DNA from 2 places in the Sphingomonas sp. ACRSK genome. Region 2 is predicted to be linked to the other one. Evidence: predicted binding sites of a transcription regulator. Region 2 holds the regulator's gene; the other holds the start of a gene.
The links. The regulator LexA, encoded in region 2, represses DNA repair genes until DNA is damaged. The targets are predictions, from matches to a motif close to GTTCCNCNCTTGTTCT.
Positions count from the first base shown of each region.

Region 1: a site for LexA is predicted at 1,695-1,710, ahead of MHZ35_RS16590 (S24 family peptidase). Genes of this name have one in related genera too.

Region 1 covers NZ_JAKRNR010000047.1:2,931-7,137, reverse strand. Annotated here, with positions in the region: gene MHZ35_RS16605 (recombinase family protein) at 1-184, opposite strand, end outside; gene MHZ35_RS16600 (hypothetical protein) at 325-588, opposite strand; gene MHZ35_RS16595 (HIRAN domain-containing protein) at 581-979, opposite strand; gene MHZ35_RS16590 (S24 family peptidase) at 1,008-1,661, opposite strand; gene MHZ35_RS16585 (lytic transglycosylase domain-containing protein) at 1,944-2,561, opposite strand; gene MHZ35_RS16580 (DUF7146 domain-containing protein) at 2,690-3,574, shown strand; gene MHZ35_RS16575 (strawberry notch-like NTP hydrolase domain-containing protein) at 3,643-4,207, shown strand, end outside.
Region 2 covers NZ_JAKRNR010000021.1:29,633-33,839, forward strand. Annotated here, with positions in the region: gene trpC (indole-3-glycerol phosphate synthase TrpC) at 1-503, shown strand, start outside; gene moaC (cyclic pyranopterin monophosphate synthase MoaC) at 500-967, shown strand; gene MHZ35_RS12555 (molybdopterin molybdotransferase MoeA) at 964-2,142, shown strand; gene lexA (transcriptional repressor LexA) at 2,197-2,871, shown strand; gene MHZ35_RS12565 (ComEC/Rec2 family competence protein) at 3,017-4,207, opposite strand, start outside.

The DNA of each region.
Region 1 (4,207 bases), on a different contig from region 2:
CCACCATTCGCAGCAGCTCCGGACGGTCGGGCCGCGCACCCGACGCCTTCTCCCGGTACACCGCTGCGATGTAGAAGCCGGCCGCCCCCGCGCCGGCCACGATGCTCTCCTGCCGCGTCAGGTCCTGCTCGTCCGTGCTCACACGGAGGTACACCCGCGCTGCCCTCACCTCGCTGCCTGCCATCTGCTCCCTACTCCCGCCCGGCGCACTTGGGTATACCCGAACGAGCTACGGAGTAGGACGGTAGCTCAGATCTGATCGTGCCAATGCTGACGAGCCTAGCCAAGCTAGCCGAACCTGCCGAGCCATGCCGCTGAGCTTCATCAATGCACGCTTGATTGAGCCAACTCGGCCAGGGCACTGATCACGACAACCCAGCGCGCAGCGGCGGTCGAGCTTTCCTTCTTCCGTACCTCTTCTAGATAGGCGTCCGCCCAGCCAATTGCCTCGGACAAGCCGAGATCCCGGCGGAGATCGATCGCGATCGCCCACGCCTCCTCGAGGATAGGTTGTACCGCCGGGTCGGTTGGAGCGCCGTTCCCCAGCTTGTGCTGGCCTTCAACGGCGAGGGAAGCAGGGTCAGCCATCAGGGTAGATCTCGTCTGGCCAGAGCTCGACCGTGGCCGGATCTGGCGGTGTGGCACCAATCGCATGAGGCGGCGGCAGAACGGGATGATCGCCGTCGAACGCGATGCGAACGGCGGCGCCAGCTGGCGTGGCAGCCTGGAAGATCACCTCGATCGGGCGGCCGTTGCGCAGCATGCCACCAATCCAGGGAGCACGATCGGCGGTCAGATAGCCGATCTGGACGTTGCGGCTGCTGAACACCGCGATCGCGTTCGGGTCCGCCGGGTTCTTAGGCTCAGGGACCAAGTCGACCGGGTCGCCGGGCACGCACAGCAGGATCTCAAACCGTCTGTTGCCGCCGTCCGCATTGGGATGGTTCGCGCCGACGACGTGCAGGCTCAATTGCTTCATGCTTGCACCTGTGATCGGGCGGGGTCGCTCAGCTCAGCGTCCGGCCGAACCATAGCACCCGCCCCACGATGTCGATGCGGCTGGGGTTGATGTCCTGCCAGCTCGGATAATCGGGGTTGTCGCTCTTGATCGAGATGCCGCGTCCCGAGGGCTGCCGCGCCAGCCGCTTGACCATCAGGCTGTCATCGAGCCGCAGGACGTAGATTCCGTCGCGCAACCGGCTCACGCCATCCTTGCGATCGACCAGCACGTCGTCGCCATCGGCGAGCGTCGGCGCCATTGAGTCGCCCTTCACCTGGATGATCGACAGACCGTCCGCCGAGCCCTTGGTACGCTCGCGCAGCCAGCGCGGATCAAAGCCGATCGACGTCCGGCGCGCCTCGCCAAAATCGGCGGCGCCGTAGCCGGCGGATGCGTAGACGTCGAGCACCGGCACCTGCTGCAGCGTCGGCTTCTCCCATTCCTGGGGGCCACCGAGGACCGTTTCCTTCACGCCAAAGTAACTGGCGAGAAGACGACGATCCTTCTCGTCGAGGCGCTTGGGCGTCCCCCGCTTGATGAACTGCTGAATGTAGGCCGGGTTGCGGCCAAGCATGCGCGACAGCGCGGCATACTCCTCCTTGCGCTCATCGATGAGCCGCTGGAGCGCTTCGCGTGGGTGTTCGATCGTGGCGAGCATCATAGGGGATTTCCTACAGCACCGGTTGCGCGGTATGGAACATAAAAGGAACGAAGTAAAGCGAGTCGTGACGCATGGACGGGGATCTGCTGCCGAGGATCGAAATCTTCCTGACACGGATGGGTCTTAGCCCCACGCGGTTCGGCCGCCTCGTCGTCCACGATCCGCGCTTCGTCTTCGACCTCCGGGCCGGCCGCCGGCCACGTCGGCGCGTTCACGCGCATGTCCATGCTTGGCTGCTGCAAAACGGGGCGTGAGCCGGGGCGCTCGAGGATATGGCGCATCTTAGAAGCTCCCCAGACGCCAAGCTGACAGGACCTTGCGCACGTAGGTCGGGGTCTCGCTATTGGCGGGAATACCACGCGCCCGCATGACCGCCGCCGGCCCGGCATTGTAGGCGGCCAAGGCCAGTGTCACCGAGCCGAACTTGTCGAGCATTGCTCTCAAGAAGCGAGCCCCACCATCGACGTTCATGCGCGCGTCGAATGGATCGAGGACACCCAGCGCCCGCGCCGTCGCGGGCATCAGCTGCGCCAAACCCATGGCCCCGGCGCGACTGACCACGCCAGGCTGGTAGGCTGATTCCACCGCGATCAGTGCATCGAGCAAACCGTTCGGCAGCGCGTGGCGAAGCTCAGCGGCACGGATGAAGGCGAGAAACCGCTCGCGTCCCTTAGGCCGCTCGTGCCTTGCCGCAGCGACGGTCATGACCGGGGTATCAGCGGCCGCGGCCGAGGACGCGTGTGGTGTTGCCGCGACCCGGTGCTCGATCAGCTCGAAAGCCGCAGCTGGAGCATCGTCCGCCTCTATCGAACTCGGCTCCGCGTCGGCTTGCTGCGCAAGCGCGGGTGAGGCCCAGGCCAGCAGCGCTGCCGTGGCGGGAAAGAAGGTTCGGATCATCATCGCCTCGCATCATGCATTTCCCTCTTCCTCGAATTGGAACATAGTGCGAACATTATGCTGTAGGAAAGCGCCAAGCCCAGGGGAGCGGAGGCGGCGGCGCGGGGCGCGTCACAGACAGCGAGACTCCTATGACCTTTCACGATCCCCACCTCGCCAGCGGCGCCGACATTGGCCGCGCCATCGTCGAGGCACTCGGCGGACACTGGACAGCCCGGGGCGGCATGTGCCGGTGTCCGGCGCATGCCGACACGACGCCATCGCTCAGCGTCCGCCCGGGGCGCAGACGACTGCTGTTCCATTGCTTCGCCGGCTGCGAGACACGCGATGTGCTCGACGCCATCGCGGCGCTTCGCCTTCCAGGCGGCGCGCGGGTAACCTTTGCCGCAGGCGAGCCGATCGACACGCGTCGACCGGCGGTGGAGCGGCTCTGGTCCGAGGCGCGTCCTCTCCGTGATAGTCTTGCAGCGCGATACTTGACGGGACGCGGTCTTGCCGGGACTGCGGCACTCCGCTTCCACCCGCAGACGCCACAAGGGCGGCGGCCGCTCACGCAGTTTCTGCCGGCGATGATCGCGGCTGTAATTGACGAGACCGGGCTCGTTGCCGTGCACCGCACATTCCTCAGCCCGGATGGAAGAACCCTCTCCTTACGTCAGCCCGCACGTGCCGCGCTGGGGCCACTCGGCACCGGTCTCGTCCGCCTTCATCCCGTCAGCGACCGGCTTGGGCTCGCGGAAGGTATCGAGACCGCCCTCTCCGCCACTCAGCTCTTTGGCGTGCCCTGCTGGGCGACGCTCGGGGCCGAGCGCTTCAAGCGGATCGCCCTCCCCGCCTCTGTCGCCGAGATCGTGCTGTTCCTCGACCATGATGCCGCCGGGCACCAGGCCGAAGCGATGGCGCGCGAGCGTTTCGCCGATCGGCGGATCGAAGCCCGCTACCCGGCCGAGGCCGGTGCGGATTGGAACGATGTTCTGCGCGCACGCGCGCGGGGCAGGATGACGATCGGCCGATAGAGGAGAGGAGATCGGACACTTCGTGCCCCGACGCCGGCGCTGGAGCCGGCCGGGCCGGAGTATCTGCCATGACTGCTGCCGCGCTTCGCCTTGAAGCTCCTGCCGATCCCGTTCTCCTCGTCGCCCTCCGCCTTCGGCACTTTCTCCAGGCCGGCGAGGTTATCGATGCGCGCCTGCTGCGGGACCTGCTCGCCTCCACGACAGGCCGCTCCGCCGCCGATGGCGGCTGGTCGATGCGCCACGCCTACGATGCGCTCGAACTCGCGCAAGTGCTCTGGGCGGGGTCAGCCGGTGCGGGCATGGACATCTCCATCCCTTCGGCCGCGCTGGAAGCTCTGATCGATCTGGGCCGGCGGCTGCCGACGCAGACGGTGCGCACCGAAGACCAGCTCGCATTCCAGCAATTCTCCACGCCTGCCCCGATCTCCTGGATTATGAGCGTGGCGGCACAACTCCGCCCGTCCGACACCGTGCTCGAACCCTCCGCCGGCACCGGATTGCTCGTCTGGCCCGCGGCGAAGCTCGGGGCCACCCTCGTGCTGAACGAGATCGATCCCCGTCGCCGACACTGCCTCGAACTGGCCTTTCCACAGGCGCGGATCAGCGATCACGATGGTGAACTCGTCGACGATC
Region 2 (4,207 bases):
ACGAGGAGTATTTCCAGGGATCGGACGACTATCTGGTCACCGCGCGCGCGGCCTGCGACCTGCCGGTGCTGCGCAAGGACTTCGTCATCGATCCATGGCAGGCGGCGGAGACGCGCGCACTGGGGGCGGACGCGATCCTGCTGATCGTGGCGGCCCTGGAAGACCGGCAGATGGCGGAGATCGAGGCGGCGGCGCTGGAGCGGGGGCTGGACGTGCTGGTGGAGGTCCATGACTATCCGGAGCTGGAGCGGGCGCTGAAGCTCAAGACGCGGCTGATCGGGGTCAACAACCGCGACCTGCGCGACTTCACCGTGAACTTCGATCGCACCTATGAGCTGGTTGCGCACGCGCCGGAGGGCTGCACCTTCGTGGCCGAAAGCGGGCTGACGGGGCGCGCCGACCTGGACGCGATGGCGGAGCACGGCATCCACTGCTTCCTGATCGGCGAGGCGCTGATGCGGCAGGACGACGTCGAGGCGGCAACCCGCGCCCTGACCCGATGACCGGCCTCACCCACCTCGACGCCGAGGGCCATGCCCGCATGGTGGACGTCGGCGACAAGGCGGTGACGGCGCGGCAGGCGACCGCCACCGGCCGGATCACCATGTCGGACGAGGCGCTGGCAGCGATCCGCGACGGGCTGGTGAAGAAGGGCGACGTGCTTGCGGTGGCGCGGGTCGCCGGGATCATGGCCGCCAAGCGCACCAGCGACCTGGTGCCGCTGTGCCATCCGCTGCCCCTCACCCGCGTGGTGCTGGACCTGACGATCGAGGCGGAGGGCATCGTCGCGACCGCGACCTGCGCGACGGACGGCAAGACCGGGGTTGAGATGGAGGCGCTGACCGCCGTCTCCGTCGCGCTGCTCACCGTCTATGACATGGCCAAGGCGCTCGACCGCGGCATGGTGATTGACGGCGTGCGCCTGCTCGCCAAATCGGGCGGCAAGTCCGGAGACTGGCAGGCGTGAGCCTGCTGCCGCTCGACGAGGCGCAGGCGCGGGTCTTGGGCCTCGCCAAGCCGGTCGCCGTCGAGACGGTGCCGATCCGCGACGCCATCGGCCGCTGGGCAGCCGACGACCTGCCGGCGCTGCGCACCCAGCCCGAGCGGGCGCTGTCGTCGATGGACGGCTACGCGATCCGCTTCGACGACCTGCCCGGACCTTGGGAGGTCATCGGGGAATCCGCGGCCGGGCGGCCGTTCGGCGGCAGCGTTGGCCCGAGCCAGGCGACGCGCATCTTCACGGGGGCCGCGTTGCCCGAGGGCGCCGACACGGTTCTGGTGCAGGAAGAGGCAGCGCGCGAGGGCAGCCGTCTGATGCTGGCGGGCGAAGGGCCGCCGCGGCGCGGCAGCAGCGTGCGTACGGCCGGGCTGGATTTTACCGCAGGCGAGCGGCTGCTGTCGGCAGGTGCGGCGATCACGCCGGCTGCGGCAGCGCTGCTGGCGGTGGGCGGGCACGGCATGGTTCCCGTCCGGCGCTGGGTGCGGGTGGCGATCGCGGCCACGGGCGACGAGCTCGTGCCGCCGGGTTCGCCCCCCGACGCCGGGCTTCCGGAGTCCAACGGCGTGCTGCTGGCGGGCCTGCTCGGGGAGCTGCCCGTCGAACGGATCGACCTGGGCATTCTGCCGGACGACCTCTCCGCACTCACCGCCGCCTTCGCCGGGGTGGATGCCGATGTGCTGGTGACGACGGGGGGCGCCTCCGTCGGCGACCACGATCTGGTGCGGCCGGCGCTGGAGGCGGCAGGCGCGCGGATCGACTTCTGGCGCATCGCGATGCGGCCGGGCAAGCCGATGATGGCGGGCAGGCTCGGCAACGCCGTCGTGCTGGGCCTGCCAGGCAATCCGGTCTCCGCCTTCGTGACGGCAACGCTGTTCCTGCTGCCGCTGGTGCGCATGCTGGCGGGCGCGGCCGATCCGCTGTCGCGGCGGCGCGTGGTGCCGCTCGGCGCGCCGCTGGCCGCGAACGACCGGAGGGCCGATCACCTGCGCGCGGAACTGCGCGACGGGGTTGCCTTCCCCGCCCCCGCGCAGGACAGCTCCATGCTACGCACGCTCGCCCGGGCAGACTGCCTGATCGTGCGTCCTCCCTATGCTGGCGCGGCAAAAGCGGGCGACTCGGTGGAAATCCTGGATATCGGTTGACAGGGGGCGGCTCCGTTTCCTAAAGGTTCCATATCTGTTCCGACGGAGGACCGCATGCTCACGCGCAAGCAGCACGAGCTGATCTGCTTCATCGACGACCGGTTGAAGGAAACCGGCGTGTCCCCCTCGTTCGAGGAGATGAAGGAAGCGCTCGACCTCAAGTCGAAGTCGGGCGTGCATCGCCTGATCAGCGCGCTGGAGGAACGCCAGTTCATCCGTCGTCTGCCGAACCGCGCCCGCGCGCTGGAAGTGCTGCGGATGCCGGACCGGCCCGAGACGGCCAAGAAAGCGCCGGCCAAGACGGCGCCCGCCCGAAGCGCGCCGGTCGCGCCGCCAGCTCCCGCCAACGACGTCATCGAGATCCCGCTGCACGGCCGCATCGCCGCCGGCGTCCCGATCGAGGCGATGGAAGGCCAGCAGATGCTGCCGGTGCCGGCCGCGCTGCTGGGCTCGGGCGAGCATTATGCGCTCGAGGTCGCGGGGGACTCGATGGTCGAGGCGGGCATCCTCGACGGCGACTATGCCTTGGTTCGCCGCACCGACGCGGCGCGCGACGGCGAGATCGTGGTCGCGCTGATCGACGAGAACGAGGCGACGCTGAAGTATTTCCGCCGTGAAGGCGCGATGATCCGCCTCGACCCGGCCAACCGCAGCTATGATCCGCAGCGCTATCGCCCGGACCAGGTGCGGGTGCAGGGGAAGCTTGCAGGACTGCTGCGCCGCTACTGAGGCGGACGCTGGGTGTTCGGTTAGCGAGGCTTGTGCCGAGCGGCCTGTGGGGGACTCGGCTCCAACCTCGCAGCGGTAGTGAATGCCGCTGTGGTTAGAAGGGCGACCTCCGTCGTTGAGGGCGAGAAGCCGGCGCGGTGCGGCGTCAGGGAGACGGGTGGTCCCGGCCGCTCCTTCTGCGCCGCGGCCAGCGATCCGCCACGGGCGCCGTCGTCGGCGGGGTGATCCACGGGTGCTGATCCCCGGGCGCGCGGACCCGGCGCGCCTCGGGCGGATCGAAGCGGATGGCGATGCCGCCCGTTTGCGCGAGCACCGGTCGGTCTAGCCGCAGCCACCGGGGCGTGCAGCCGCGCGGAAGGCGGCGTTCGCTGACGACGATGTCGGCGTCACGGCATGCGGCGATCAGGTCGCGCACCGGAAGCAGGTAGCCGCTGCGGGTGGCGACGACGCGCCAGACGCGATCGCGGGCAGCAACATCGACGACGCAGACGTCGGCGGTGCAGCGGGCGTTAGGCTGCTCGGCGAGCGGGGGCAGCTCGCCCTCGACACCGCCCCCCTCCCCCAAGGTGCCCCGCACATAGTCGCCTGCCCGGTCGCGGAGGATCGCCATGCCTCCCTCGGGCGTGCGAATTGCGAGGTGCCGACCGTCGCTGGTGACGAGCAGGTCCGGCGCGGGCGTCGCGAGCGCCCACAGCGCTCCAACGGCAAACGGTGCCAGCCCCAGCAGCCGCGCGCGCGTGCGCCATAGCGCCAGCCACAGCCCGCCTGCGACCATCAGCCCGAACGCTCCGCCCGGCATCGACGGCAGTGCCGCGACGGAACCCGGGGCGGCCGCAACCGTGCGCGCGAGCCACAGCAGCAGCGACAGGGCGTGCTCGACTACCCACCAGGCCGGCGCGCCGAGGCGGAGGAGATCGAGCAGCAGTGCCAGCGCCTCCGCCGGCATGACGACAAAGGTGGTGAGCGGGATCGCGACGATGTTGGCGAGCGCGCCATAAAGCCCGGCCTTGTGGAAGTGGAACAGGCCGATCGGCATCAGCACCGCCTCCACCGCGACGCCGGTCAGCAGCAGCGATCCGAGGTTCCGCAACAAACGTCGCGGCAGCCCCTCGTCGCACGCCTGGAACCACCGGCGGACTCGCGGGTGCTCGTGGAGGGCGACGATGGCGGTGACGGCGGCGAAGCTCAGTTGGAAGCTAGGGCCGGCGAGCGACTCCGGAAGCAGCAACAGCACCAGGAAAGCCCCGGTCGCGACCAGCCGCAAGGTGATAGCCTCCCGCCCCATCGCCAGCGCCGCCAGCACCAGCAGGGCTGCGACGCAGGAGCGAATCGTCGG